DNA from 4 places in the Shinella sp. G-2 genome. Region 4 is predicted to be linked to each of the others. Evidence: riboswitches for the same ligand, from Rfam matches in the RefSeq annotation. Region 4 holds a riboswitch; each other region holds the start of a gene.
The links. A riboswitch is a leader RNA that binds a small molecule or an ion and turns the genes downstream of it on or off. The one in region 4 is predicted to bind cobalamin.
Positions count from the first base shown of each region.

Region 1 (7,583 bases), on a different contig from region 4:
AAAAAGCTTCAGCACCGCGCCGGTGATGACGCCGAGCGTGCCTTCCGCGCCAATGAACAGGTCGCGCAGGTCATAGCCGGTATTGTCCTTCTTCAGGCGGCGCAGGCCGTTCCAGACTTCGCCGGTCGGCAGCACCACTTCGAGACCGAGGCAGAGCTGGCGCATGTTGCCATAGGCGAGCACCGCCGTACCGCCGGCATTGGTGGAAAGATTGCCGCCGATCTGGCAGGTGCCCTCCGAGCCGAGCGAGAGCGGAAACAGCCGACCGACCTTTTCGGCCGCTGCCTGGATGTCCGCCAGCACCGCGCCGCCATCGGCGACGATGACATTGCCGACCGGATCGACATCGCGGATGCGGTTGAGACGGGAGAGGGAGAGCACGATATCCGCCGCGTCCTCGCGCGGCACGCTGCCGCCGACATGGCTGGTATTGCCGCCCTGCGGCACGATCGCGGTGCGCGTTTCCGTGGCGAGCGCGAGGATGTGCGATACCTCGTCCACAGAGCCCGGCCGCAACACGAGCGGCGAGGTGCCGTGATAGAGCCCTCGGCTTTCGACGAGATAGGGGGCGATGTCCTTGTCACTCGTCAGCGCATGGGCCGGCCCGGCGATGGCGGCGAAGCGGTCGAGGAGATCGGGAGAAAGCCTTGCCTGCACCATCGCGTGTTCCTTCCTCAAACATGTCCGGCCGAAGCGACACCGCGCCAGGCTCTTGTTCTTGCCGCATGATCCAACGTCGAAGCGATAGGGCTTCAGGTGGAATGCGTTAGCCGCGTGGCGCGGCGGCGCGTTGCAGGCGGTCGTTGATCGCCTCGCCGAGGCCGGTCATGGGGATCTGCGAAAAGGCGATGGAGCTGGCGCCGGTGGCGTCCGCCTGCTTCATGTAGCCGAAGAGATTGGTCGCGGCTTCCGCAAGGTCGCCGGCGGGGCTGAGATCCAGCACGAGCGCCGCCTCCGCCTCGCCGGGCAGCGCCTTGCCGCCGAAGCGGATCAGCACCTCGCCGGGACGCACGTCGCTTGCCCCCAGCCGCACCGGCGCATCGGGGGCGTAGTGCGAGGCGAGCATGCCGGGCGCTTCGATGGCTGCGCCGGCCTCCTTGCGGATGACGGGGCGGCCGGTGATGCGTTCAATCTCGGCTGCGTCGAGACCACCGGGGCGCAGCAGCCGGATCGTCTCGCCTTCGACCTTCACGATGGTGGATTCGAGGCCGACCGTGGCCGGCCCGCCATCGAGCACCAGTTCCAGCTTCGCCCCGAAATCCTCCGCGACGTGGCGTGCGGTGGTGGGGCTGATGCGGCCGGAGGTGTTGGCGCTGGGCGCGGCGAGCGGCCGGCCGAAGGCGGACAGCAGGTCGCTGGCGATGCCTGTCGGCACGCGGATGCCGACCGTGTCGAGCCCGGCGCGCGCCAGCGGATGGATGGCGCTTTCCGGCCGGATCGGCAGCACCAGGGTCAACGGGCCAGGCCAGAAGGCCTCCGCGATCGTGCGCGACAGCGGATCGAAGATCGCATGGCGTTCCGCCATGGCAAGGTCCGCCATATGGCAGATCAGCGGATTGAAGCGCGGCCGGCCCTTCATCTCGTAGATGCGGGCGATCGCCTGCGGATTGGTGGCGTCTGCGGCAAGGCCGTAGACCGTCTCGGTGGGAATGGCGACGGGCACGCCGCGGTCGAGCGCTTCGCAGGCGCGTGTCAGCGCCGCCGTCTCATCCGCCCGCGTATCGAGGATTTCAGCCATGTCGCCCTTCCGTCGTTCCGGCTTTCCTTACAGGGCTTTGCCGGCAAATGCCAAGACTTGCCTGGTTGTGTAAAATTGGAACGGTCGGGTTAGACGGACCGAAAGAGCGCTCTGCTAGGAGAGGCTGACGTTCCCGCACACAGGTCCCTCTTTGATGGCGCACAAGAAATCCACGACCACCGATATCGCCCTGCGTATCGCGACCGCGATGAAGCAGATGGGCATCGACGGCCTGCCCCGCAACTACGAGCTGGTCTACGAGGCCTATGCCGGCGGCAATCCGGAACTGGTTCGGGAGTTCATCGCGCTCGGAAAGTACAAGACGCAGGCCGCGCTCGACGAGCTTGGCCGCAAGTACCTGCCGCACCAGCACGAGGCGAGCGTGCTGCAACGCTCGGCCGGCGCGATCAGCAACGAGATGAGCAACTTCATGGACCTCCTGAGCCAGGAGCGTTCCTCGCTCAACGATTACGGCCGCCTGATCGGCGAGGCCTCGCAGGTCATCCGCGAGGCGGGCGGCGCGCTCGGCAGTTCGCTGGAGGCCCTGCAGCGGGCGACGGAACTGCGCGTCAGCCATACTGCGGAAATGGCGGAGAAGGTCGCGGCGCAATCGGCCGTCATGGACGGCATCCAGAAGGAGATGGCGGACTTCGAGGCACAGAAGTTCACCGATCCGCCAACCAAGCTCGGCAATCGCCGCGCTTTCAACAAGGCGCTCGCGCGCGTCTACGCCAATCCCGAACTGCCGATGATGTGCGGTGTCGCGGTTGCGGAGGTGGACGCGGAACGCCGCTTTTCGTCGGGCCAGATCGAGGCCCTGTCGGACCATCTCGTCACCTTCTACGGCGGCCTCATCCGTCAGGCGTTCCCGGCAAACGACCTTGCCGTACGCTTCGACGGTCTTCGTTTCGGCTTCCTGTTCCAGACGTCGGACGAGAGCGAGGTGACGCGGCTCATCGATCTCCTGCGCGCCGCCTTCCAGACGGTGGCGCTGCGCGATCCGCGCACGGGCCGGAACCTCGGGCATCTGACGCTCTCTGCCGGCGTCTGCATGTCGGAAAGCGCTGACAGCGCGCTCGACCTTGCCGCCGCCTGCGAGCGGGCGCTGGCGGAAGCCAAGGGCCGGGGCGGCGATCAGGTCGTGGTCTACGGCCGCGGCGACGAGGTGCCGGCCGGCAAGGAATGGATGCTGTACCGGGCGTAAACCCTTCCGGTGAAGGCGAGCAGCGATGTTGCCGAAGGGCTAGAGCGCGCGGATGATCTTGCGCAGCGCCTCGTTGCGCGCGCCGAGCATCAGCACGTTCTTCATGGCGAGCTTCGGATCGTCGGTGCGGAAGATCACGCCGTTGCCGCGCACCTTGCGGTCGATCTTGAGGCGGCCTTCTTCCTCCGTCGGCGCGATGGCAACGGCGAAATACATGCGGCCGGGCGTGCGGGAAATGCCGGCGAAGAACTGTTCCTCGTCGCCGATCTCGGCGAGGAAGTTGGCCATGTAGAAGGCCCATTGCACATTCTCGAATTCCGCAAAGCGCGAATTCGCCACCGTGATGTGGCAGTAGCCGAGATGCGGCGTCTCGGCGAGCGTGCGGTGGAAGATCAGCTTCGGAAACTGGATGGACTGGTGGAAGCCGTTGATGCGTTCATGGGTGACGCTGCCGGCCCGTTCCAGCTTGCGGCCGGTGCGCTCGGCGACGTCCTGGTAGCTGAGGTAACGTTTCTCGCTCGGGCTCCAGCTCACGCCACGGTCGATGCGGCCGGTGCGCAGGAATTCGGTGTGCACGGCGGATTTCGGCGGGTTCGCTCGCTTGTAGGCGACGGCGTCGTAATATCGGAATTTCGTCTGCTGCACGCCTCGGCACTCCATCCTCGCGCCCGGATCGCGGTAAAGTTTATGGAAACGTCGTTAAGCAATCCTTTCCGCCGCATTCCCGATTTCCGCGGGGGCGCTCCGCACGGTCGCAATATGACAAGGTGCTTCGTTCCGGACGAGGGTGCCGAAAGAATGGATTATCGTCGGGGTCATTCCTTTATGGCGTTGATATTTCATTGTTATGCCCTGCGGCGGCCTCGTTTCCACCGTCTTTGACTGTCGTCAAATTGGGGCGACGTGTCGCTTTCTGGCATGTCGCGCGCCGATTCTTGCGCTTAGATAAGGACGCTCAAGGTGCCGCTCCCGTCAGGGGGTGGAGAATTGGGAAGCCGGTTGAAATCCGGCGCTGCCCCCGCAACGGTGTTGGAGAAAACGCGGCAGGAAGCCACTGGACGGATGTCCGGGAAGGCGCCGCGACGGTCCCAAGGGACGCTCCTCAGCCCGGAAACCAGCCTGGAGAAACGATCGTGACTGGCTGCGGCGGGCGGCTGGGAAGCGTGCATTGTCGGGCCGTCCGCGTCCGCATGCCGTCTCCTCCGTGCGCCTCATCCCCCATTTTGACAGTGAGGACCGGCATGGATATCCGCAGCGACGTGCTCCGCAAGCTCAAGAACCGCCGTGAAGGCCACAGCCTCGAGCAGGCCTTCTACATCGATCCCGACCATTACAGGCTGGACCTCGAGACGATCTGGTATCGCGACTGGCTGTTCATCGGCCATGACTGCGAGATCCCGAAGGCCGGCAATTACTTCACCGTGCAGGTCGGCGATTATCCCGTCGTCATCACCCGCGACCGCTCCGGCACCGTGCGGGCGCTGCACAATTCCTGCCGCCACCGCGGTTCGCGCGTCTGCACGCAGCACAAGGGCACCTCGGCCAAGCTCGTCTGTCCCTATCACCAGTGGACCTACGAACTCGACGGCTCGCTGCTCTTCGCCCGCCACATGGCCGAGGATTTCGACAGGACGCAACATGGCCTGAAGCCAATCCATTGCGAGACCGTCGGCGGCTACATCTTCATCTGCCTTGCCGAAGAGGCGCCCGATTTCTCGGCCTTCCGCACCCTGGTCGAGCCCTATCTCGCCCGCCATCGCCTCGGCGAGACCAAGGTCGCCTTCGAAAGCACGATCGTCGAGAAGGGCAACTGGAAGCTCGTCTGGGAAAACAACCGCGAGTGCTATCATTGCGCCGCCAACCATCCCGAGCTCTGCCGCACCTATCCGGAAGCGCCGAGCGCCACGGGCGTGCAGGGCGCCAAGGACGATCCCGTCATTGCCGAACACTGGGCGAAATGCGAGGCGGCGGGCCTGCCGAGCGAATTCAGGATGTCGCCGACCGGCCAGTTCCGCGCCGCGCGCATGCCGCTCATCCAGGACGCCGAGAGCTACACCATGTCCGGCGCGCGCGCCGTGCAGCGCCCGCTCTCCAATGACGTCCTGGACAGCGGCATCGGCACGCTGCTGCTCTTCCACTATCCGACGACCTGGAACCATGTGCTCGCCGACCACGCCATAACCTTCCGGGTGCTGCCGCTCGGCCCCGAGCTGACGCAGGTCACGACCAAGTGGCTGGTCCACAAGGATGCGGTCGAAGGCGTCGACTACCGTCTCGACGAGCTCACCCATGTCTGGACCGAGACCAACAACCAGGACCGCCGCATCGTCGAGGAAAACGCCTTCGGCATCCGTTCGCCGGCCTATCAGCCCGGTCCCTATTCGCCGGAGGACGAGGGCGGCGTCATGCAGTTCGTCGAGTGGTACTGCAATTTCATGGTCGAACGGCTCGACGGCGCCAAGACGCCGCTCTCGCGGGTGGCCTGACATGACGATCGCCAGCCAATTCCGCCATTTCGACGAGCTGCATCCCTGGCATGACCGCCACAATCTTCTGGAGTGCACTGCAGCCACCGTGGAAACGGCCGACGTGATGACCTTCACCTTCCGCTCCGACCAGAAGAACTGGTTCCGCTACCTCCCGGGCCAGTTCGTCACGCTGGAGCTGCCGGTCTCGGCAGACGAACCGGTCATGCGCACCTATACGCTCTCCTCGACACCCTCGCGGCCCTTCTCCGTCGCCGTCACGGTGAAGGCGCAGAAGAACTCCATCGGCACGCGCTGGATGTTCGAGCATCTGCGACCCGGCATGACGCTGAAGGCCTTCGGGCCTCTCGGCGACTTCTCCTTCGTGCGCTACCCGGCGGAAAAATACCTATTCATTTCCGCCGGCTCGGGCGTCACGCCGATGATGTCGATGACGCGCTGGATGTCCGATTGCGCGCCGCAGTCGGACGTCGCCTTCGTCTCCTGCGCCCGCAAGCCGGAGGACCTGCTGTTCAAGCCGGAACTCGAATGTCTCGCCGCCCAGATGCCGAACCTCGCGCTCGGCTTCGTCGTGGAGGGCCACAATCCGCGGGACGGCTGGCACGGTCTGCGCGGCCGCATCGATGCGGCCCGTCTCTCGCTGCTCGCGCCCGATTTCCGCGAGCGCACCGTCTTCTGCTGCGGTCCGGAACCGTTCATGCGCGGCGTCAAGGACATGCTGAAGGTCTGCGGCTTCGACATGAACCGCTACCACGAGGAAAGCTTCCAGCCGGCCAATGCGCCGGCGCCGGAAGAGATCGCCATCCGTGCGGGTGCCGGCGAGCAGGAGGTCGATGCCAACGCCGTTTCGACCGTCACCTTCACCATGGCCGGCAAGGACGCCAAGTGCCCGCCCGGCCAGACGATCCTGCAGACCGCCCGCGCCGCCGGCGTGCGCATCGGCGCTGCCTGCGAAGGGGGGCTCTGCGGCACCTGCCGGGTGCTGAAGATTTCGGGGGAGGTGGAGATGCGCCACAATGGCGGCATCCTCGATGACGAGATCGAGGAAGGCTATATCCTCGCCTGCTGCTCGCGTCCCATCGGGGACGTGCAGATCGAGGCGTGAGACAAAGGAAAGCCCCCGTTGCCAGCCGGCGACGGGGGCTTCGATATTGTTCCGGTGCTTCCCGCTTCGACGCGGAGGGCGTCGGCCCACCGGCTCCTCAGTCGGCCTTTGCCCGGCGCGCCGGGAAGAGGATGACGTCGCGGATCGACGGGGCGTTCGTCAGCAGCATGATCAGGCGGTCGACGCCGATGCCGAGGCCGCCGGCCGGGGGCATGCCCTGGTCGATGGCGTCGAGGAACTCGTCATCGAGCTGCTTGGCCTTCTCGCCGCGGGCATGGGCCTGCTCGAGCTGCTCGACCATGCGGGCGCGCTGTTCTTCCGGGTCGTTGAGCTCGGAGAAGGCGTTGCCCAGTTCCCAGGTGTTGCAATAGGTCTCGAAACGCTCGACGAGACGCGGCTCGCCCGGCACTTCCTTGGCGAAGGGCGAGATGTCCTTCGGGAAATGCGTGACGTGGCTCGGCTGGATCAGCGTCGGTTCGACCTTTTCCTCGAAGATGAAGGCAAGGCATTCGCCCCAGGTCCAGTCCTTCTCGATTTCGAAGCCGGCGGCCTTGGCTGCGGCGCGGGCTTCCTCGTCGCTCGTCATCGCGAGGAAGTCGAGGCCGGTCGCTTCCTTGACGGCATCGGGCATCGGAACGCGCTTGAACGGGCCCTTGAAGGAGATTTCCTTGTCGCCATAGGCGAACTCGGTCGAGCCGTGGATCTTCACGGCCAGCTCGGCGAAGAGGCGCTCCACGAGGTCCATGATGTCCTCGTAGTCGGCATAGGCCCAGTAGCACTCCATCATCGTGAATTCGGGATTGTGCCGGGTCGACACGCCCTCATTGCGGAAGTTGCGGTTGATCTCGAACACCTTGTCGGTCAGCCCGGAGACCAGCGTGCGCTTGAGGAACAGTTCCGGCGCGATGCGCAGGTACATGTCGAGCTTCAGCGTGTTGTGGTGCGTCTTGAAGGGCTCGGCCGTCGCGCCGCCATAGACCGAGTGCAGCATGGGCGTCTCGACTTCCATGAAGCCGTCGTTCTCCATGAAGCGGCGGATGCCGGAGACGA
Region 1 is NZ_JBBEYH010000003.1:58,284-65,866, forward strand. It holds gene V8U06_RS06835 (FAD-binding oxidoreductase) at 1-660, opposite strand, end outside; gene V8U06_RS06840 (L-threonylcarbamoyladenylate synthase) at 767-1,738, opposite strand; gene V8U06_RS06845 (diguanylate cyclase domain-containing protein) at 1,893-2,942, shown strand; gene V8U06_RS06850 (DUF6656 family protein) at 2,982-3,587, opposite strand; cobalamin riboswitch at 3,884-4,079, shown strand; gene V8U06_RS06855 (aromatic ring-hydroxylating oxygenase subunit alpha) at 4,184-5,428, shown strand; gene V8U06_RS06860 (hybrid-cluster NAD(P)-dependent oxidoreductase) at 5,430-6,533, shown strand; gene lysS (lysine--tRNA ligase) at 6,631-7,583, opposite strand, start outside.
Region 1: it holds a riboswitch for cobalamin, as region 4 does, so the genes downstream of both, V8U06_RS06855 (aromatic ring-hydroxylating oxygenase subunit alpha) here and metE (5-methyltetrahydropteroyltriglutamate--homocysteine S-methyltransferase) in region 4, are expected to answer to the same signal.

Region 2 (7,583 bases), on a different contig from region 4:
TGCAGCACGAGATAGCGCTTGCCGTCCGCCGCCTCGTGGATGATGCGCTCAGCGACTTCAACACCGCCGAAATGCGTGCCGGGGAAATCGCGCAGGAACTCGTCGTGATTGCCGGGAATGTAGATGATGCGCGTGCCCTTGCGCGCCTTGCGCAGGAGCTTTTGCGTGACGTCGTTGAAGGCCTGCGGCCAGTACCAGGCGCGCTTCAGCCGCCAGCCGTCGACGATGTCGCCGACGAGCACGATGGTCTCGGCTTCATGATGCCGCAGGAAATCGATGAGGAAGTCCGCCTTGGCCGCCTTGGAGCCCAAATGCACATCCGAAATGAACAGCGTGCGGAAATGGCGGACATTGGGATCGACGGGGGTCACGGTCATGCCTTTGGTCTCCGGGTGGCCGGCCGCCGCGATCATCGTCATGACGGGCGGCTTTGGTTCCGTTGAAAACCAGACTCCTGTTTCAAATTGATGACACACCTATGCATTTTCCGTCCGCAAATAGGCATTGCGCGCGCGGACGATTGCGGCTTTATGGAAGGTTCCGAAAACTTCGCGTCGCGGCGGTTTCGTGCCACGAATAGCCGCAACGAAAACAGCATATGGCAGGGAGCATCATGAGCACGGGTGATAAATCGAGGACGCAGAACGGCCCCGTAAGCGGCGATATCGACCAGCAGGCCCTCTTCTTCCACCGCCACCCCCGCCCCGGCAAGCTCGAGATCACCGCCACCAAGCCGCTCGGCAACCAGCGCGACCTGGCGCTCGCCTATTCGCCGGGCGTGGCCGCGCCCTGTCTCGCCATCCGGGACAATCCGGACACCGCCGCCGACTATACGGCCCGCGCCAACCTCGTCGCCGTCGTCTCCAATGGCACGGCCGTTCTCGGCCTCGGCAATATCGGTCCGCTCGCCTCCAAGCCGGTCATGGAAGGCAAGGCCGTCCTGTTCAAGAAATTCGCCGGCATCGACGTCTTCGATATCGAGATCGACGCGCCGACCGTGGGCGAGATGGTCAATGTCGTTTCCGCGCTGGAGCCGACCTTCGGCGGCATCAACCTCGAGGACATCAAGGCGCCGGAATGCTTTGAGGTCGAGCGCCAGTTGCGCGAGAAGATGGACATCCCGGTCTTCCACGACGACCAGCACGGCACGGCGATCATCGTCGCGGCGGCGATCCTGAACGGCCTGGAACTGGCCGGCAAGGCGCTTTCGGATGCCAAGATCGTCGCCTCGGGCGCCGGCGCGGCCGCGCTCGCCTGCCTCAACCAGCTCGTCGCCTTGGGCGCGAAGGTCGAGAACATCTGGGTGCACGACATCGAAGGCCTCGTCTACAAGGGCCGCGAAGTGCTGATGGACCAGTGGAAGGCCGTCTACGCCCAGGAGACGGACAAGCGCCAGCTTTCCGAGAGCATCGACGGCGCCGACGTCTTCCTCGGCCTTTCGGCCGCCGGCGTCCTGAAGCCGGAACTGCTCGCCCGCATGGCGGAAAAGCCGCTCATCATGGCGCTCGCCAACCCGACGCCGGAAATCATGCCCGAGGAGGCGCGCGCCGCCCGCCCGGACGCGATGATCTGCACCGGACGCTCGGACTTCCCGAACCAGGTCAACAACGTCCTGTGCTTCCCCTACATCTTCCGCGGCGCGCTCGATTGCGGCGCGCGCACGATCAACGAGGAAATGAAGATGGCCGCCGTGCGCGCCATCGCCTCGCTCGCCCGTGAGGAAGTATCCGACGTCGCGGCCCGCGCCTATTCCGGCGACACGCCGAGCTTCGGCCCGAACTACCTCATCCCCTCGCCCTTCGACCAGCGCCTCATCCTGCGCATCGCGCCGGCCGTCGCGCGCGCCGCGGCCGAAACGGGCGTTGCCCTCCGCCCGATCACCGATTTCGACGCCTATCTCGACCAGCTCAACCGCTTCGTCTGGCGCTCCGGCTTCATCATGAAGCCGATCTTCGCCGCCGCGAAGAAGGCCGAGAAGAAGCGCGTGATCTTCGCCGAAGGCGAGGACGAGCGCGTGCTGCGCGCCGCCCAGGTGCTGCTGGAAGAAGATATCGCCAAACCCATCCTGATCGGCCGTCCGCAGATCATCGAGACCCGCCTGAAGCGCTACGGCCTGCGCGTGCGCCCGCATGTCGATTTCGAGGTGGTGAACCCCGACGACGACCCGCGCTACCGCGATTATGTCGATGACTACCTGCGCATCGTCGGCCGCAAGGGCGTGAACCCCGAGGCGGCCCGCACGATCGTGCGCACGAACCAGACGGTCATCGGCGCGCTCGCTGTCCGGCGCGGTGAAGCCGATGCGCTGATCTGCGGCGTGGAAGGCCGCTATGCCCGTCACCTGCGCGACGTCAGCCAGATCATCGGCAAGAAGCCCGGCGTGCTCGATTTCTCCGGCCTCAGCCTGCTGATCTCGCAGCGCGGCGCGACCTTCTTTACCGACACCTATGTCACCATCGACCCGACGGCCGAGGAAGTGGCGGAAATGACGGTCATGGCCGCCGCGGAAATCCGCCGCTTCGGCATCACGCCCCGCGCCGCGCTCGTCTCGCATTCGAACTTCGGTTCGCGCGATTCCGAAGGCGCCTCCAAGATGCGCCGCGCCATGGACATGGTGCGCGAGATCGATCCGACGCTGGAAGCGGACGGCGAAATGCACGGCGACGCCGCTATTTCCGAAGCGCTGCGCCAGCGCGTGATGCCGGATTCGACGCTTTCGGGCGAAGCCAACCTGCTGGTCTTCCCGAACCTTGACGCCGCAAACATCACGCTCGGCGTGGTCAAGACCATGACGGACAGCCTGCATGTCGGTCCGATCCTGCTCGGCGCCGCCCTGCCCGCCCATATCCTGTCGCCGTCCGCCACCTCGCGCGGCGTCGTCAACATGGCCGCGCTTGCCGTGGTGGAAGCCTCCTACCCCGCCTGATCCGGGCGTGACCCGAATCCGGAACGGCCGCCCCTCGGGCGGCCGTTTTTCATTGCGCCGGAAGCGCCAGCCGGCGCGTGATGCCGATCGCCTCCAGGAACGGCTCGTCGTGGCTCACCACCAGCAATGCGCCGTCATAGGCCCGAAGACCGACCTCCACCGCCTCGATGGCATCGATATCGAGATGGTTGGTCGGCTCGTCGAGGATGAGCAGCGCCGGCGGCCGTGTGCCGCCCAGCACCGCGGCCAGACCGGCACGCAGCAATTGCCCGCCGCTGAGACTGCCGGCGATCTGCAAGGCCGCATCCGCCCGGAACATGAAGCGCGCCAGCGCCGCGCGGCAGGCGTTTTCGTCCGCTTCCGGGTTGATCCGCCGGAAATTGTCGCGGATCGACAGCGCGGGATCGAGCAGGCTGACCTTCTGGTCGAGCACGGCGACATCCGTCGCCAGCCGTACGCTGCCTGCCCATGGCTGCATCTGCCCGGTGACGAGCGCCAGAAGGGTCGTCTTGCCCGAACCGTTCGGCCCCGTCACCGCCACCCGCTCCGGACCGGTAATAGCGAAGGAAAGGTCGCGGATAACCGGCCGTTCCGGGCGGTAGCCGGCCGTCACGCCCTCCATGCGAAGCACCATCTTGCTCGCGGGAAGATGCGTCGGCGGCACGCTAACGCTGAGCGGCTGCAGGACCTCGATCCTTTCGCGCGCCGCCGCGATATCCTCGGCCGCCTGCGCCTGCCGGCTCTCGGCCAGCCGGGCATTCGCCCCGCCCGTCAGTTCGCTGCGCTCCTTCATCGCGCCCAGCATGATGCGCGGAATGTCGCCGCGCGCCTTCTTGCGGCGGCCGGCGCTGTCCTTCCGCGCCTTTCGCTCGGCAATCGTCTGCATGGTGCGCGCCACCGTGTCGGCGTGCTTTTCCGCATCCGCGAGGTCGCGGTGGGCGGCGGAAAGTTCCAGCGCCTTGCGGGCGCGATAGGCGCTCCAGTTGCCGCCATAGCGGGTTGCGCCCAGCGTCGTCAGTTCGACGATTGCGTCCATCGTCTCCAGCAGCTCGCGGTCGTGGCTGACGACGATGGCGCCGGCGCGCCAACCGGCGAGCATGTCGATCACCGCTCGCCGCCCGTCCCGGTCGAGATTGTTGGTGGGCTCGTCGAGCAGCAGGAAATCCGGCGCGCGGAAGACAAGCGCCGCCAGCGCCGCACGTGTACGCTGGCCGCCGGAGAGCGCGGCAAGCGGCGTTTCGGCCTCCGCCTCCAGCCCGACGCGGGCGAGCGCGGCGGCAAGACGCGTCTCCAGCGTCCAGTCGGCCTCGGCCAGGTCCTCCGCGGTCGCCTCACCGCGCCCGGCGCGGGCAAGGATCGCAAGGGCCTCGGCGATACCGAACAGGCTGGAAATGGTTTCGCGCGCGCCGACCTGCACGCTCTGGCGCAAGAGGCCGAGCGTGCCGTCCACCGTGACGGTGCCGGCTTGCGGGGCAAGATCGCCCGTGACGAGCTTCAGCAGCGTCGTCTTGCCGACGCCGTTGCGGCCGACAAGGCCGGCGCGCTCGCGGCCGAAGGTCACGTCGAGATTGGAAAGAAGCGTGTGCCCGTCAGGCGTGGACCACGTGATTTTGGAAAGCGTGATGGAATGCGGCATGGATACGGAATTCCCCGATGACAAAACGAAGCCGGTTTGCGGTCGGGTTGAAATCCATGAAGCACCATCCTGCAGGCATTGACGATGGCCGACACTAGGCGCGAACCATGGCCGTTGCAAGGCGAGCGCGTTAATCACAAATGCGGGAGCACGTTGCACTCGCCCCCATGCGGCCTATGATAGGGCGATATCCGGCCGGTTTTGCCGGCGGTTTCAACGCCATCAGGGATCGAGGGATTTGAAGAGACGCGGCCGTCTTCTCCTTGCCATTGCAGCCGGACTGCCGATGCTTCTTGCCGGCGGCACGGCGCTAGCGGGCATCTGCGAGCGCATCCAGGCGGAGCTCGCGAACCAGCCGAAGATCGTGGTCGATACCGCCAACGCCCGCAAATATGCCGGCGCCATCGCGCGCCAGAACATCCAGCTCCGCAAGGCCAAGAGCGACCAGCGCCGTCTCGGCTGCTCGGGTGGCAGCATCATCGTCGTCGGCGGCGTCAATGCCGCGGCCTGCGAAACGCTTGCCGCCGTCATCGGCAAGATGGAGCGCAATCTCACCATTCTCGACGGCAAGCGCCGGGAATTTGCCGGCGGCGCGTCCTCGCAAGGCCGGCGAAACCGCCTGCTCGCCGCGTTGGAAACCAACGGCTGCGATGCGGAGGCAAAGGTCATGCCCGTCGCCGCGACGGAAACGCTGCGCACGCTGGACGAGACACGCACCCTGCCGCTCGGCACCGCGCCCGACGGCAGCGAGAGGCTGCAACTGCGCTCGCTCGGCGGCAATTCCGGCCATGGCAACCTGCGCACGGTCTGCGTGCGCACCTGCGACGGCGGCTTCTTCCCGATTTCCTCCGGCGCGACGCCGCTCGATTTCCGCCGCGACCAGAAGGTCTGCGCGATGATGTGCCCCGAAACCCAGACGGAGCTGTTCTACCAGTCGATGACCAATGGTCAGGAGACCGAGCAGATGACGTCCACCGTCTCCGGCCGGCCCTATTTCGAGTTGAAGAACGCCTTCGCCTATCGCACGCGCGATCTTTCCAAAAAGGAAGGCGCCTGCGGCTGCAACCTCGCTGCCTATTATCAGGAGATGATCAAGCGCGATAAGGCCGCCAAGGGCAAGGACACGCGGACCGCCAGCACCGGCGAGAACGAGGAAAGCGGTTCCATCACCACGATCGAGACCCTGCCGAAGAAGAAGGAAGCGGTGGAAAGCAAGCCGGCCGCAAGGATCGAAGACCGCGTCTACGACCCCACGAAGAGCAAGGTTCGCACGGTCGGTCCGCTCTTCCTGCCGGAAAACTCCACCGCCATCGATCTCGGCCGCCCGGCCGATGCCGGCGTCAACTGACGCCGGCGCCACCCTCCGGCCAGCGCTCCTCGTAAACCAGTTCCTCCAGCGGCAGGCGCTGCCGCCATCCCTTCACCGCCAGTTCCGGTTCGGCATAGAGCTGGTCGACGAAGCCGACGCAGAGCCAGGCGACGATCTCGACATGGGCGGGAATACCGAGGATGGCGCGCATATCGCTGTCGTGGAAAATGCTGACCCAGCCGACGCCCACCCCTTCCGCACGCGCGGCAAGCCAGAGGTTCTGCACCGCACAGACCGTGGAATAGACATCCATGCGCGGATTGTGGGTGCGCCCCAGCACGACGGCGCCGCCACGCGTCGGATCGCAGGTGACGCAGATCGACAGCGGCGCCTTCAGGATCCCCTCGAGCTTCAGCGCCCGGTATTGCGCCTGCCGCTCGCCGGCAAACAGCGCCGCCGCCTCGGCATTGGCCTTGAGGAAGGCGGCATGCGCCGCCCGCCGGGTCTCTTCGCTGCGCACCAGCAGGAAATTCCATGGCTGCATGAAGCCCACGGAAGGCGCATTGTGCGCCGCCTGCAGCAGGCGGGCGACGAGCGCGTCCGGCAAGGGATCGGGCAGAAACTGGTCGCGCACATCGCGGCGCGTTTCGATGGCGCGGTAGACGGCCTGCCTTTCCTCCTGCGGAAAGGCGCCCGCCCGGACCAGAGGGTCCAACGGTTCGGTTCGCATCGTCATCTCCCCAACAATGCGTACAACCTGCCGCCGTCCGCGCGGTTCGGTCTATCTCGTCAGGCCGGTCTTCTGACTTCGGTTCCTCTGGCAAGCGCCTGCCTTCCCGGTTGAACAACCAGTGGCAAAAGCCTGAATCGATTCAAGCTTTTAGGGCGAGCCATCCCCGTCACAGCGTTGGGCACGTTCCGGACCTGGGCATGGACCCGCACCGGATTCCCGATTCTCCCGCAGAGCGGGCACCTGACAAGGAGGATATGCGCACGGCTCGGCGCTGCGATCAAGCCCACCCCATGTCAGGCGGCGCGGGCGGCCTCCGCGCCGTCGATCTCGATGTCGTCGGCATGGACGGCGCGGTTGCGCCCACCGTTCTTGGCGGCGTAGAGCGCGGCGTCGGCGATCACCATGACATCGTGCACCGATTTGCCATGGGCCGGGAATTGCGCGATGCCGGCGCTGCCGCCGATGAGCAGCAACTGCCCGTCATAGGCGACGGGTACCTGCGTATCGAGCACGAGACTGTTGGCGAGTTCCAGGAGGCTTTCGCGTTCATAGGCACCTGTCAGCAGCACGCAGAACTCGTCACCGCCAAGACGCGCCACACAGCCGCGCGCGCCGATGCGCTCGGAGAACCGCCGGGCGACGGCCTGCAGGACGGCGTCGCCGGCCGCGTGGCCGTGCCGGTCGTTGACGGCCTTGAACCGGTCGAGGTCGAGCGCGAGGATCGTGAACGGCTTGTTCTCGCCCCGGCCGATGGCGCGCAGGACATCCTCGTCGAAGCCGCTGCGGTTCTTCAGCCCTGTCAGCGGATCGTGCCGCGCGAGGAAGGCGTTCTGCGCCTCGCTGCGCTGGAGCGCCCGCACGAGCGTCGAGAAGCGCAGCGTGACGAAAAGCATGACGCCGGCAAAGACCAGAACGAACAGGGTGATCTGGATCAGCGCGGACTGCCAGACGAAGGAACCCGGCATGTTCGGCCGCCAGG
Region 2 is NZ_JBBEYH010000001.1:651,098-658,680, reverse strand. It holds gene V8U06_RS03295 (UDP-2,3-diacylglucosamine diphosphatase) at 1-377, opposite strand, end outside; gene V8U06_RS03290 (NADP-dependent malic enzyme) at 614-2,926, shown strand; gene V8U06_RS03285 (ABC-F family ATP-binding cassette domain-containing protein) at 2,976-4,562, opposite strand; gene V8U06_RS03280 (DUF2865 domain-containing protein) at 4,801-5,910, shown strand; gene bluB (5,6-dimethylbenzimidazole synthase) at 5,903-6,601, opposite strand; cobalamin riboswitch at 6,647-6,863, opposite strand; gene V8U06_RS03270 (GGDEF domain-containing protein) at 6,898-7,583, opposite strand, start outside.
Region 2: it holds a riboswitch for cobalamin, as region 4 does, so the genes downstream of both, bluB (5,6-dimethylbenzimidazole synthase) here and metE (5-methyltetrahydropteroyltriglutamate--homocysteine S-methyltransferase) in region 4, are expected to answer to the same signal.

Region 3 (7,583 bases), on a different contig from region 4:
CAGGCCCATCGCCTTCTGCCGCTGTGCCGCATCCTTCGCGATCGGCTCGGCGGATTTCTGTGTTGATGTCATTGCCTCATCTCCAAATGTCTATTAATCTAGACAACCGAACATCTAAGTCTCGTCTTAAGCGGCCGGAATGACAAGGGTGTGACAGCGGCGCATGGAAAAGGAGCGAGCGGGGCGAAAATGGTGGAACGGCAATCGGGCGTGGCGCTCTGGCGGCAGATCGCGGACCGCATGCGCCTTGCGATCAACAATGGCGATTTCGACGAGACCGGCATGATGCCGCCGGAAACGGTGCTGGCGGGCCGCTTCGGCGTGAACCGGCACACGGTGCGCAGCGCCATGGCGGCACTGGTGGAAGAAGGGATCGTGCGCCCCATCCAGGGCATCGGCACGCGCATCGAGCGGCGTGACAGCCTGCGCTTTCCGATCTCCCGCCGCACCCGCTTTTCGCAAGGGCTCGGCAACCAGGCGCGCGATCTCGAAGGCAGGCTGCTGGCGTCGGCGACGGAGATTGCGCCTGCCGCCGTGGCCGAGGCGCTGGGCCTGCCCATCGGCACGATCTGCGTGCGCCTCGAAACCCTGAACAGTGCGGACAAGCGTCCGATCTCACGCGCAACGCACTATTTTCCGGCTGACCGTTTCGGGGATATCGCGGCCGTCTACGAGCGGACGCGGTCCATCACCGCAGCCTTCCAGGAACTCGGCGTGCCCGATTATGTGCGGCGCTCGACTGAAATCTCGGCCATTCACGCCGAAGGCGACGACATGCGACATCTCAAGCTGTCGCCCGGTGCGATCATTCTGGTCGCGGCGGCGGTGAACACGGACCTTGCCGGAACGCCGGTGCAGTTTTCCCGCTCCCGCTTTGCCGCCGACCGCGTCAGGCTGACGGTGGAGCCGGAGACCTGACGCATTTGCGACCGGAGCAACACCACTTCGCCGTCAGGCCGGCTTGCGGCAGCGCAGAATGAAACGGCGATAGAGCAGTGTGCGCAGCGTGTTGCGCAGATCCGCCGTCCGGCGCTGAGCCCTGGCGATGGGCGCGTGCGATCCGACCGACACTTCGCGGAAGCCGGCAGCCGTCAGCAGGGGCAATACGCGCTCGACGGTAAGCCCGTCGCCGAAAGGCAATCGGTCCATGATGCTGGCATGCCGGTCGCTCATCGCGCCGTCATAGTGCGGGTCGGTGCCGATGAAACGGTCGAGCAAGGCAATGGCGCGGCTTGCCAACCTGCCAAGGGGCGCAGGTGTGGCCCAGTTGCCGTCGAAGAACAGCAGCGTGCCGCCGGGCTTCAGAATGCGGAACCACTGGGCAAAAGCCTCGGTCGGCGCCGTCAGTGTCCAGACGAGGTGTCGGCAGACGATGGCGTCGTAGCTTTCGTCCGGCTCCATCGGATTTTCCGCGTCGGCGAGGAGGAAGTGCAAGCCAGGCGCCCCGGCATGTTTTCGACGCGCGACGGCGAGCATGGCTTCGGAGAAATCGAGCGCCGTGACACTGTGGCCGAGCGACAGGAGAAGTCGCGTCACCTCGCCCGTGCCGCAGGCAAGCTCCAGCACGCGGCGCGGCTCGGGGCCGAGATGGTCCCGGATTGCCGCCGCCCAGGCGTCGAATTCCGGCCCCTCGGGAATACGGTGGCCGAAGGCAAGGTCGAAGGTCTGCGAGCGGGCCGACCAGTAGTCGCGGATGTCTTCCTTGAGGTGGCTGTTGGAGCCCGCGCCGTGCATCATTTTCCCTCGCTGGCGACGAGCTTCAAACGCGGCGGTCGCGGCTCGGGCTGGCGATAGCGGATGAAGCAGCCGCCCGCGCTGTCACGCTCGACATCGACAGTGACGCCGAAGACGTCGGCCAGGCGTTGTGGTTCCAGCACCCTGGCGGGCGTGCCGAGCGCAACGATGCGGCCCGCCTGCATGACCGCGATGCGGTCGCAGAACATGGCGGCGTGGTTGAGGTCGTGCAGCGCGGCGACGACGGTCAGCTCCTGCTCGCGCACGAGCTGGAGCAGGCCGATCTGGTGGCCGATGTCGAGGTGATTGGTAGGCTCGTCGAGGAGCAGGATCGGCGCCTGCTGGGCGAGCGCCCGGGCGATGTGCAGCCGTTGCCGTTCGCCGCCGGACAGCGTGTGCCACAGCCGGCCGGCGAAATGCGCCATGTCCACCTCCTCCAGCGCGCGATCGACGATGGCGTCGTCCGCCCGCGACCACGGTGTCAGCGCGCCGAGATGCGGCGTGCGGCCAAGCGCGACGGCCTGACGCGCGGTGATGCGCTCGGTGGTTTCAGCCTGCTGCTCGACAAAGGCGATGCGCCGGGCGATCGCCTGCCGGCCATGGGTCGCGAGGGCCCGGCCGTCGAGCGTCACCGCGCCGGATTGCGGTTTGCGGATGCCCGCAAGCAACGCCATCAGGCTGGTCTTGCCCGAGCCGTTGGGGCCGATGATGCCGAGAAATTCCCCGGGGCGCACGTCGAGCGAGACGTCCGAGAGAATGGCCGTGCCGCCGGCCGACCAGTGGAGACCTGTTGCGGACAGCGTCACAGGGCCGACCTCCTCTGGCTGAGGATGAGCGCGAAGGCCGGCGCGCCGAACAGCGCCGTGATGACGCCGATGGGCAGGACCTGACCGGTAATGATGATGCGGGAAAGTATGTCCGCCGCGATCATGAAGATGGCGCCGATCAGCGCGGAGGCGGGCAGCAACAGGCCGTGGCGCACGCCGACGACCATGCGCGCGGCATGGGGAATGACAAGGCCGACGAAGCCGATGGAGCCGACGATGGAGACCATGACGGCCGTCATCAGGGCGGAAATGGCGATCAGCACGACATAGACCCGGCGCACGGGAATGCCGAGCGAAGCGGCCGATTCCGTGCCGAAGGTGAAGGCGTCGAGCGCGCGGGCATGCCAGAGGCAGACGAGCAGGCCGGCAAGGGCGACCGGCAGCGCCAGCCACACATCCGGCCAGCGTGCGCCCGAGAGATTGCCGAGCAGCCAGAACATGATGCCGCGCGCCTGCTCGGCATTGGCCGCCTTGGTGACGATGAAGGAGGTGAGCGCGTTGAACAGCTGCGAGCCGGCGACCCCCGCCAGAATGATGGCGCTCGTACCCCGCCCGGCCCTGACGGCGAGCACGCTGACAAGCCCGAACGCGACGAGCGCGCCGAGGAAGGCGCCGGCCGGCAGCGTGAGCATGCCGCCGCCGAAACCGAGGATCGCGACGCCCACCGCACCCGTGGAGGCGCCGGCGGAAATGCCGAGAATATAGGGATCGGCGAGCGCATTGCGCAGCAGGGATTGCAGGACGACACCGGACAGCGCCAGCGCCGAACCGCAGCAGGCGGCGACCACCGCACGGCTCAGGCGATAGTTCCAGACGATACCCTCGTCGATGGGATCCAGCGCATGGCCCGCCTGCCAGAGGCGGTTCGCGACAGTCTTCGCCACGGTTGCGAGCGGAATGGCGGTCTCACCCACCGCCGCGCCCACACCGAGCGCGGCGATGAGCATCACGAGCGCCGCGATAGCGGCGCCCGTCCGGAGCAGGATGGGGCGATCCTTCGTCACTGTGCGAGGCCAGCCTTTTCGACAGCGTCGGCCAGCACCTCGATGCCTTCGATCGTGCGGATCGTCGGGTTCATCGCCTGCGCGTCCATATCGACGACATGGCCGTTCTTCACGGCCGGCATGAGGCTGGCGACCGGATCCTCCTTGAGGAACTTGTGCTTGATGGCGACATCATCCGCGGGGTAGCGGCGGCGCTCCATTTTACCGGTAACGATGATCGTCGGATCGGCTTTGGCGATGGTCTCCCAACCGACCGTTGGCCATTCCTCGTCGCTTTCGATGACGTTCCTGATGCCGAGCACCGACAGGATGTAACCGGGCGCGCCGTTGCGGCCGGCGACATAGGGATCGATGTCGAGTTCGGCGCTGGAGAACCAGAAGACGGCGGACAGCTTTCCGTCGGCCGAGGCGATTTTCTTACGGGCCGCGGCCTCGCGTGCCTTGAGATCGGCAATGACCTTCTCGCCCTGATCCTGGACGTTGAAGATCTGTGCCAGCTCGCTGATTTCCTTGTAGATCAGCTCCATGGTGAAGACGGTGTTGCGCACGCCGTCACCGCCACCGGAATTGTCCTTGCCCATGCAGTCGGCCGGCGACGTATAGACCGGGATCTTCAGTTCGGCGAACTGTTCGGGCGTCCCGACGACGCCTTCCGGGCCGACATGCCACTGGAACTGCGTGGTCACGAGATCGGGCTTCCTGGCGACGACGCTTTCGAAGCTCGGATCGTTGTCGGCAAGGCGCTCCACCTTGGCATTCGCCTCCTCATAGCCCGCCAGAACCGGGCCGATCCAGACGGCGGTGCCGACCATGCGGTCGCCGACGCCGAGCAGGTAGAGGATTTCCGTCGAACTCTGGCCGAGCGAGACGGCGCGTTCCGACGCCTTCTCGAAGGTGACGGGGCGGCCGCAGTTTTCCAGCGTCAGCGGATACACCGTTTCGGCGGCCTGGGCCGCGCCGGCGGCAAGGACGAACCCGGCCACGAGCGACAGGAAGGAGGCGGCGCGCGGGGCCGCAGCGGAATGGGTCATGGATATCTCCCGAGGTGAAGGAAGGCGGACGGGCTCACGCGACGGGCCAAGGGCTGCGCGCGGTCGGTCGGGAGAAAACGAAGGGTGGTCTGCCGTCGCCGGCAGTCGGGTTCGTCATGGCGTCTCCTGTTCCGGGCATCCCCGCCCGTGTTCGGATTGTGGCTCTGACGGCAGGTCTCCTGGCTCACGGATATCTGCGACCTGTCTGCCTTCCCGCGCAAGGCGCAGTGGCATGACGCGAAACGCGTCCAAGGACAGGCGGCAATCCGCCTACAGTTGCGGGGGCAGCCACGGAATGGGTCCCTGTTGGGTCGTCCGCACCGTGTTCCCTATTAATCCCCTGGGAGTCATCCTTCGGGGAACCGTCGATCCATCCTTAGTCCGCGCCACGCGGCAGCGTCAAGGCATGGGCCGCTATCAGGTTTCGAAATCCCCGAAGACGTCCTGCAGGCGGGTCAGCGTGTCGACGCGCTCGCTCACCTCGTCGCCCATGACGACGATGATGTTGCTGAGCATGAGGTCCATGACAGCGGTCATGGTGGCGGCGCCATCCCAGAGCGGGCCGTGCGAACCGGGCACGATGAGGCAGATATCGGAGACCTCCGGTCCCCACGGGCAGAACTCGTCCGTCAGGAGCACGACCTTGACGCCGGCGCGCCGGGCCTCGAGCGCGAGCGACCGGGCCTTGGCGGCGAAGCGGCGAACGTCATGCAGGAAGAGCAGACGCCCCTCGACGGAGCCGTCAAGCAGTTCCGCATAGGTGCCGTTGAGCCCGTCGACGAACTGCACGCGCGGGCGGGTATAGGAAAGCTGGCTGGCGAAATACTGCGCGATGCCGCGCACGTTCTGGTAGGCGGCGACATAGACCTCGGTGGCGTTAATCAGGGCGTCGATCGTCTGCTGCCATTCCGGTGCGCTGGTGATGGCGTAGATCTGGCCGAGATTGTCGATCTGCTGCTGGATGAGGCCAGCGAGCAGCTTGCCCTCCTTGCGATCCTGCTCCAGCCGGTCGACGCGTCCCTTGACCTGCCAGGCAGGGTTGGAGCTGCCGTGGCGCAATTCGCTCTTCAGGTCGTCCAGCCCGTCGAAGCCCATGCGGCGCAGATATCGCCCGACGGTCATCGGAGAGATCTGCAGGCGCTGGGCGATGGAGCGCGCCGTCTCGAAGGGAAGCTCGGCGATGTTGCGCTCGATGTAATGGGCGATGAGCTTGTCGGATTTGGACCGCCGGAGATCGTCGGACTGAACGAGCTTCACAATGCGTTTCGACACGTCGCCCCTCTCTTCAAAGTCCCGCCCGTCCGGAGACGGGCGGGGATCAACCGCACTCACTGGGCCGTCTTGACCCGCGTCCATACGCGGTCCACCTGACGCAGGGCCGGTCCCAGATCCTCGAATATCTGGAGCCGGTTCATCGTCTCGGCCGGCGGGTTGATTTCCTTGCTATTCTTGATCTTTTCAATGGTCAATTGCCGCGCCGGCACATTGGCCGTGCCGTTGGTCTGCTGCGAGACATTGAGGGCGACGATTTCCGGGCGCGTGTAGAACTGGAGGAACTTGATGGCATTCTCCTTGTTCGGCGCGCTCTTCAGGACGCAGATATCCTCCTGGTACATGGTCGCGCCCTCTTCGGGGATCACGTAGCCGAGGTCCTTTTCGTTGCCGAAGACGTCGATCATGGCGCCGACGAAGGCGTGGCCGGCGGCAACGTCGCCCGCCTGCACCATCGGCCGCTCGTCATAGGTGAAGGCAGCGATGTCGGGCTTCATGGCGATGATCGTGTCTGCGGCCTGCTGCAATTCGGCGGGATCGGTCGAGTTGATCTTGTGGCCGTTGAGGATAAGGCCGACGGCCAGCACTTCGCGCATGTCGTCAAGCAGGGTGAACTTCAACCCCTTCGCCTTCACCGTCTCGACCAGATCCTTCCAGCCGGTGACGTCCTTGCCGAGAATCTTGCGGTTATAGAAGATGCCGACCGAACCCCAGGCATAGGGCAGGCAATACTCGCCGTTCGGATCGCTCTTGGCGCGCAGGAACGCCGGATCGATGTTCTTGAAACCCTCGTATGTGTTGATGTCGGTCTTTTCGAGCAGGTCGAGCTTGGCCATGATGTCCTGCATGTGCACGGACGGGAAGACCACGTCGTAGCCCGTCGCGCCGCCCTGGATCTTTGCCAGCATTTCCTCGTTGGAGGAATAGGTCGAGAGGTTGACCTTGATCTGGGTCTCCTCCTCGAACTTCTTCAGCACTTCCGGATTGATGTATTCGCCCCAGTTATAGACGTTGAGTTCGCTGGCGCCCGCCATGCCTGCCGTCGCCACGAGGGCCGCAAGCGAGAGGGCAGTGCCGCGCATCCAGGCCTGAAAACCGGATGCGCCGGCGCGATGAGCTTTCGTCATGGAATAGTCTCCTCTGATGGTTCGGCCTTGCTGGCCCCGGCGCTTTCCTTTGCGCCCTGCTTTCCCGTCCCGGCTTCTTTTCGGCCGTTGACTTGGATGGGCAAATGGTATCCATATATCGAAATCGCACAAGCGTTATTTTTATAACAAATTGGGGAACGACGATGCGAGACTCCATAGTCCGCCTGGAGAAGGCGGCGAAGGCCTTTGCCACGCCTGAAGGCCAGACGGTGACCGCGCTGGACGCCATCGATCTCGATGTCCGGCGCAATGAATTCCTGACGCTGCTGGGGCCGTCGGGTTGCGGAAAAACCACGCTCCTCCAGGCGATCAGCGGTTTCGTGGAACTCGATTCCGGCCGCATCCTGATCGACGGCGAGGACATGACGGACAGGCCGCCCTATCGCCGGCCGGTCAATACCGTGTTCCAGAACTATGCGCTCTTCCCGCATATGACGGTGGGTGAAAACACCGGCTATGCGCTGGAAGTCGCGGGCGTCGCCAAGTCCGAAAGGATGAAGCGTGTCGCGGAAGCGCTTGCCATGGTCGGCCTTGAGGGGCTGGAAAGCCGCAAGCCCCGCCAGCTTT
Region 3 is NZ_JBBEYH010000006.1:212,769-220,351, reverse strand. It holds gene phnG (phosphonate C-P lyase system protein PhnG) at 1-72, opposite strand, end outside; gene phnF (phosphonate metabolism transcriptional regulator PhnF) at 190-918, shown strand; gene V8U06_RS13330 (class I SAM-dependent methyltransferase) at 952-1,734, opposite strand; gene V8U06_RS13325 (ABC transporter ATP-binding protein) at 1,734-2,540, opposite strand; gene V8U06_RS13320 (FecCD family ABC transporter permease) at 2,537-3,508, opposite strand; gene V8U06_RS13315 (ABC transporter substrate-binding protein) at 3,562-4,596, opposite strand; cobalamin riboswitch at 4,749-4,978, opposite strand; gene V8U06_RS13310 (MurR/RpiR family transcriptional regulator) at 5,014-5,868, opposite strand; gene V8U06_RS13305 (polyamine ABC transporter substrate-binding protein) at 5,925-6,950, opposite strand; gene V8U06_RS13300 (ABC transporter ATP-binding protein) at 7,160-7,583, shown strand, end outside.
Region 3: it holds a riboswitch for cobalamin, as region 4 does, so the genes downstream of both, V8U06_RS13315 (ABC transporter substrate-binding protein) here and metE (5-methyltetrahydropteroyltriglutamate--homocysteine S-methyltransferase) in region 4, are expected to answer to the same signal.

Region 4 (7,583 bases):
CGCTGCGGAAAGCAGCGCGAGTTCATCGAGTTTCTGGACGGCGAACGACAGCCAGGACTTGAGCTCGTCGTCGAGCGCGGTCTCCAGCGCCACGTCGACCGGCACGTGAAGAAGCGAGCAGGACGGTGCGATCTGGAGGGTGTCGCGCGCCCTGCCCGCGACGGCCGCGGCGATCGTCTCCTTCACCTTCGCAAGATTGCTCCGCCAGATATTGCGACCGTCGATCAGCCCCAGCGAGAGCGTCTGGCCGGGCGCGACCCTGGCAATCACGTCGCCCGCCTGTTCCGGCGCGCGCACGAGATCGACGTGAAGCCCGGCAACCGGCAATGCAAGGGCCGTGTCGAGATTGTCGCCGAGGGCGCCGAAATAGCTTGCCAGCATGATCCTGAGATCGGGGATGAGGGTAGCGAACGCGGCATAGGTACGGACGAGCGCCTGCCGCTCCTCGCCGGTCAGGTCCAGAACCAGGCAGGGCTCGTCGATTTGAACCCATTGCGCGCCCGCATTCGACAGCTCGGCGAGGATCCTCGCATAGACCGGCAGCAGCCGTTCCAGCAGTCGCAGCGAGCTCGAGCCGTCGCGCGATTTGCCGAGCTTCAGGAACGTCACGGGGCCGAGCAGAACCGGACGCGTCTCCACCCCGAGCGCCCGCGCCTCCAGAAAGGCTTCCAGAGGCGTGTTCTTGGTCAATTCGAAGCTCTGCTCCTTCTCGAACTCGGGCACGAGATAGTGATAGTTCGTATCGAACCATTTGGTCATTTCGAGCGCCGGCACGCCGTCGCCCTGATGGGCATGGCCGCAGGCGGCATGGCCACCGTTCGATCCACGCGCCATGGCGAAATAGACGTCGAGATCGACCGCGCCTGCGCGCCAGCCATAGACCGGCGGGATGGCCCCCACCATGACGGCCGTGTCGAGCACATGATCGTAGAGGGAGAAGTCATTCGACGGGATGACGCCGATCCCCCTGGCCTTCTGTTCCAGCCAGGCGCCGGCACGAAGCCTGGCAGCGGTTTCAAGCAGTACGCCGCGGTCGGACTTGCCCGACCAGTAGGATTCAAGCGCGAATTTCAGTTCGCGGTGTCTTCCTATCCTTGGGAAGCCGAGATTTGCAGTCTTGATGGTCATTTCCTTACCCCGAAGGTTGTGGGCAAGGCATTGGCTGACGCATCGGCGCGCGGATGCGGGATTCCGGGCGCAAAGCGGCACACCGGACACCCCGCCCGTGGACGTTATCTATCGCGGCAGGTCTCCTGGCTTGCGGGTCATCACCGCTGTCCGTCTTCCCGAGGCGTCTTCCTCAGTGACATGTTGGACAGGGCTCTCCGCCTACAGTTGCGGGGGCAGCTCCGGCATGGGCGCACAGGGCGCCATCACCGTATTCCCTCTTAGCTCCGGATCGTAAAATCCGCAGAACCACGATGGCGGCACCATGACCCGCGAAGAGGCCGCCGTCAATAGACATAAAGGAATCTTTATATCCCTTGAGAAAGCGACGTTCCCCCGCCAGACCGGGACCGGCATCTTGCGAATGCCGCCCGGGCCCTGAGCCTCCCCGCACCGCGCTTCTTCCCCTCCTCGCAGAACCGCCCAAACGAAAGCCGCTGGAAACGGGTGTTTCCAGCGGCTTTGTTTTTCGAGGCGCCCTGCGTCCGGATCAGGTCCGGGCGGCGAGGCGGTCGATGGCGTTCTGGGTCGCGGTGCCGAAGTCGCCGTCGACGGGGCCGTCATAGTAGCCGCGCGACTTCAGGATCTGCTGGAACTCCTTGCGGAACTGCGGCGTGAAGTTCGCCGGCGAGCCCTTGAGTTCCTGCAGCTTGCCCTGGTCGCCGCCTTCGATGCTGGCAGCGGCCCAGCGGGCGGCTTCCTTGGCGTTGGCGCGCGTGCCGAGGCCCTGGTCGTAGAGGCGCGAGAGATTGCCCATGGCGTAGGTGTTGCCGCCATTGGCCGCCTTCTCGTACCAGTTCAGCGCTTCGACATAGTCCTGCTTCACGCCGTTGCCGACGTCGTAGAGCCAGCCGAGCGAGGCCATCGAGTAATAGTCGTTCTGCGCCGCGGCCTTTTCGTACCAGGTGCGGGCTTCAACGAAGTCGACGGGAACGCCGAGGCCGGACTGGTAGGCGTAGCCGACCGACGACATGGCGTTGATGTCGCCGCCTTCCGCGCCCTTCTTGTACCAGTCGAGCGAGGCGGCGTAGTCCTGCGGCGTGCCGAGGCCTTCGCGGGTGAACCAGCCCATGGTGGCCTGTGCATTGGCATAGCCCTGTTCGGCCGCCTTGCGGTACCACTTGATGGCCTCGTCATAGTCCTTGCGCGTGCCGTTATAGCCTTCGCGGTAGAGCCAGCCGAGGGACGCCTGGGCATAGGGGTTTCCGGCATTCGAGGCCTGCTCGAACATGCGAGTGCCCTTGGCCATGTCGACCGCGCCGTCGGTACCGTAGATCGAGTACCAGGCAAGGTTGGTCAGGGCGTAGAGGTTCCCCTCGTCCGCGGCCTTCTGGTAGTGCTCGCGCGCCTGCTTGTAGTTGCGCGCGGCGTCATGGGCACGGCCCAGCATGTTGCGGATCGAGTTGTCCGACGGGCTCGCATTGAGCGCCGCTTCGCAGGCCGGGATGGCGCGGCCATAGTCGATCTGCGCGAAGAGCTTGCCGAGGAAGCCCGGACGCAGGTTCGGTTCGCCGGCAAGTTCGTAGCACTGGTCGGTGTCCGAACCGCTGAGCGCCGTCGTCGACTGGTCGCTCGAGGTGGTGGTCGTCGTGCCGTTGGAGTTCGTCAGCGACGCGCTGTCGTTGCGCCCGCCTGCGAGCTTGTCGATGGCAGCCAGCGTTGCCGGGCCGAATTCACCGTCCGACGAGCCGCTGTAATAGCCGCGCTCGCGCAGCAGGTTCTGCATTTCCTGACGGAAGGCGACGGTGAAGTTGCCGGGGGTCTCCTTCAGCTCCTTCAGCTTGTTGGCATCGCCGCTTTCGATGCTGGCGGCCGCCCAGCGGACGGCTTCCTTCGCGTCGGCCGGCGTGCCGAGGCCCTGGTCGTAGAGGCGCGAGAGGTTGCCCATGGCATAGGCGCTGCCGGCATTGGCAGCCTTTTCATACCAGTAGCGGGCTTCCACATAGTCCTGCTTCACGCCGTTGCCGACGTCGTAGAGCCAGGCAAGCGAGGCCATCGAGTAGGAATCGCCGATATTGGCGGCCTTCTCGTACCAGACCTTGGCTTCGGCATAGTCCTGCGCCGTGCCGAGACCGTTCTGGTAGGCCCAGCCGAGCGAGGACATGGCGTTGGCATCGCCCGCATCGGCGGCCTTGCGATACCAGGTCAGCGACTGGACATAGTCCTGCGAGACGCCGAGGCCTTCGCGGTAGAACCAGCCCATGGTCGCCATGGCATTGGCATAGCCCTGGTTGGCCGACTGCTGGTACCACTTCACCGCTTCGGCATAGTCCTGGCGCGTGCCGCCATAGCCTTCGCGGTAGAGCCAGCCGAGCGAGGCCTGGGCATAGGAATTGCCGGCGATCGAGGCCTTCTCGAACATCGAGAGACCCTTGGCGACGTCCACCGGACCGTCCGTGCCGTAGACCGAGAACCAGGCAAGGTTGGTGAGCGCGTACATGTTGCCGAGCTCGATGGCCTTTTCGTAGTTCCGGCGCGCCTCGACATAGTTGCGGTCGGCGTCATGCGCGCGGCCGAGCAGGTTGACGAGCATGCCGTCGGACGGGTTCTCGTTGACGGCCTGCGCGCAGGCGGTCAGCGCCCGCTTGGCGTCGATCTTCAGGAAGTTCACGCCCATGAAGCCGGGCAGCGACTGCGGTTCGCCGGCCAGAAGGAAGCAGTCGCGCGAGGCGGCGGTTTCCTTGGAGGCGACGTCGACGCTGAGGCCCTTCTTCGGCTCCAGCGCGGCGATCAGCTGTTCGGCCGCGCTGCGATGCTGGCTGTCCGGGTAACGCTCGATGAAGCGCTGCAGGGCGGCCGCGTCGGTCGATTCCTTCAGGGCTTCCCAGGCGATGCCCGCCGCATCCTGGCCTTCATTTTGGGTGGCTTCCTTGAGGCTGGCGAGCTTCTTTTCCGCCAGCATCTTGTAGACCGGGTCCTTGCCATGCTTGGCGATGAAGGCGGCGATCAGCTCCTCGTCGGCGAGGTCGCGGATATTCTGCCAGTCGGCCGCCGCTTCGGACTGGCCGTTCGGCGAGACTTCCTGCGTGTTGCCGCTGTTGGTGACGTTGATGTTGACTTCCTTGATGTTCAGGAAGATCTGCGCGCCACCGAGCGAGCCGTAGACGAAGGGTTCCTGCTCGCGATTGGTGGCTTCCACCACCTCGTCGCGCACCTTGCCGAGCGCGATGCGCACGTCGAGGCCGGGTTCCACGAGATATTTGGAGAGCGCGGTCGCGAAGGGGCTGTTCTTGCCCTCCCCGTCCAGCGCCACGGTGCCGGCCTTCGAGGCGAAGGCGATCAGCGTGTCGGCCGATTCGGGCTCGACGCGGGCAAGGCCGCGCGTGACGGCACGAGTGCCGATCGAGCGTGTCATCGCCTGGGCGAACGGGTTGTTGCGGCAGGCGTCGAGAATGAAGAGCTTCAGCTTCTTGGCGCCTTCCAGCGAACGCTGGACGCGATCGATGGCGACGCTCTCGTCCTCGACGTCGCGGTCGCTTCGAAGCGCCGCGTCGACGGGGATCAGGTAGTTGACCCCGTTCATCTCCATGGCGTGGCCGGAATAATAGACCACCGCCATTTCCGCATCCACCGATTCGTCCTCGAACTCGCGCAACGCCTTCACCATGGCGGCGCGGTCGAGATCGAAGACGGTCTTGACCGAGTCGAAACCCGCCCCCTCGAACGAGGCGCGCATCAGCTCCACGTCGTTCGCGGGGTTATTCAGCTGGGCCGTCTCTTCGTATTTCTGATTGCCTATCAGCAGCGCCACGCGTTTGGCCTCAGCGGCACCCGCGTTGAACGCAACGACAGCAATCGAGACAAAGAAAACCGGCGCCCAGCGTTTTTGCATTCGCTTGAACATGCCCTTCCCTCCGGCATTATTGCCGCCAGTATTACGTATGGGCCGGGGTGTTTCAATGCGCGGGCGATTGGATTTTTTTGGCCCGGTTGCCGAAATATTCATGCCGCGCCGATTTCCACCCATCGTCCTTCGCGGAAAGACTGCGCCATGGCGTGCACGGACCGCTCGATGCGCAGGCCATGGTTGAAATCGACCGCATGGGACGGTGCGCCCGCGATGGCGGCGATCAGCTCGCGGCATTCGATGACCTTGAGGTCGTTGAAACCGAGGCCGTGGCCGGGCGCGGGGATGAAGCGGTCGTAGGGCTTGTGGTGCGGGGCCGAGAGGACTGTGGAAAACCCCTGCTCGCTGGCGCGGCCGTCGACGGTATAGAGCTGGAACTCGTTCATGCGCTCCTGGTCGTAGAGGATCGAGCCCCTCGAGCCGTAGATCTGCAAGGCGATGCGGCCCTTGCGGCCCCAGGCCGAACGGTTCGCCATCAGCACGCCGGAAATGCCGCCCGAAAGGCGCATCAGCACGCTGGCGATGTCGTGGTTCTCGACCGCGCGGCGGCCGCCGTCCTTCAGCGGGCGGTCGGCATAGGGCTTGGCCTGCGCGGCGATGACCGCCTCGACATGGCCGAAGAGGCTCCACAGCAGGGAAAGCGGGTGCACGGCGAAATCGTCCAGCGCACCGTAGCCGGAGGCCGATTCGCTCTTCCAGTAGAAGGGCGCCTCGGGATCGGCCATGAAGTCCTCGTCCATTTCGACGCGCACATGGTTGACGGCGCCGATCCGGCCCTCTTCCAGCAGGGTCCGGATATGCCGGATCACCGGGTTCTGGATGTAGTTGTAGCCGAGGATGGCGACCCTTCCGGCGGCGCGCTGGGCGGCCAGCATGCGCTCGGCATCGGCGAAGGCCGGCGCCATCGGCTTCTCGCACCAGACATGTTTTCCCGCTTCCAGCGCGGCGATGGCCATTTCGGGATGGAAGCTGTTCGGCGTGGTGACGGAGATGACGTCGACATCGGGATTGGCGAGAAGATCGCGCCAGTCGGCGGTGGATTTTTCGAAGCCGAATTCGCGGGCGCGGCTTTCGGCAAGGGCGGCGTCGGCCTCGGCCAGATGCACGAGGCGCGGGCGCGCGACATCGCCGAAGACGGCGCTGACATTGTTCCAGGCCAGCGCATGGCACTTGCCCATATAGCCGGTGCCGATCAATCCAATTCCGAGGGCTTTCATGTCCTCTCCTCCATTCGATTGCGCAAAATCGCTACGCACCCGCGCCGGACTTGCTATATCTCGGCGAACGGGCGCTCCGGACGCCATGCATAGCGGGAAAGATTTGGAACGAAAACTATCTTTTCCGAAATGCGTGGAATATTTATTTCATTTCTGGCCGGACGCACGACCGGGAGCCGCATGAGGGGGACGACACCATGAACGACAGCGAAGCGGCCCAGGGGCGCGTGCCCCGCGATTTCGAGAGCCTGCGCAGCGTCATCATCGAGCGCAAGGCGACGATGCCGAAGCGGCTGGCGCAGGTGGCGGCCTATGCGCTGGCCAATCCGGACGAGATGGCCTTCGGCACCGCCGCCAGCATCGCGACGGCCGCAGACGTGCAGCCCTCCACGCTGGTGCGGCTCGCCCATCACCTCGGCTATGAAGGCTTCTCCGACCTGCAGAACGTTTTCCGGGCGAGGCTGCGCGACAAGACGCTATCCTATGAGGAGCGCCTGCTTTCGCTGGAATCGGGGCCTGCGGCCAACAGCGACATGGAGCTCCTGTCCGGCTTCCTGACGGCCGCCAGCCAGTCCGTCGCCCGGCTCGCCGGCACCATCGACGGCGAAACCTTCTCGAAATCCATCGACCTGCTCGCCAGCGCCGAAACCATCTATCTCGTCGCCAAGCGCCGCTCCTATCCGCTGACGGCGCATATGGCCTATGCCTTCGGCAAGCTCGGCATCCGCCACCAGATCATCGCCTCGCCCAACGGCATCGACGGCGAACTCGCGCAGTTCGCGACGCAGAAGGACGCCGTGATCGCCGCGAGCTTCGCGCCCTATGCGGCCGAAAGCCTGGCGCAGGCGCAGGAACTGGCCAGGCGCGGCGTGCCCATCGTCGCCATCACCGATTCCGTCTTCTCGCCGCTCGCAAGCTCCGCCACCCACTGGTTCGAGGTGTCGGAGGCCGACTATGCCGGCTTCCGCTCGCTCTCGGCCTCCATGGCGCTTGCCATGGCGCTGCCGGTGGCCATCGCGGAAAAGCGGCGTAGCCTGCGGCGGTCGTCGAAACGAAATGGCGCGAAACACGAAACGGAATAGACATTCCGAATTGACAGAATAATGGAATTCATGTTTCATTTTCCCGCAATGCCGCCGCGCCCTTCATGACGGCGCCGCGAGACCGGGAGGAAGACATGCCCAAGACTGACCAGGCCTCGGCCAAGACGCTCGACGTCATCACCATCGGCCGCGCCTCCGTCGATCTCTACGGCCAGCAGCTCGGCACGCGGCTGGAAGACACCGCCTCCTTCGCCAAGTCCGTCGGCGGCTGCCCGGCCAATATCGCCATCGGCACCGCGCGGCTGGGCC
Region 4 is NZ_JBBEYH010000002.1:504,962-512,544, forward strand. It holds gene metE (5-methyltetrahydropteroyltriglutamate--homocysteine S-methyltransferase) at 1-1,128, opposite strand, end outside; cobalamin riboswitch at 1,227-1,436, opposite strand; gene V8U06_RS06425 (caspase family protein) at 1,658-4,918, opposite strand; gene V8U06_RS06430 (Gfo/Idh/MocA family protein) at 5,110-6,231, opposite strand; gene V8U06_RS06435 (MurR/RpiR family transcriptional regulator) at 6,429-7,313, shown strand; gene V8U06_RS06440 (bifunctional 5-dehydro-2-deoxygluconokinase/5-dehydro-2-deoxyphosphogluconate aldolase) at 7,409-7,583, shown strand, end outside.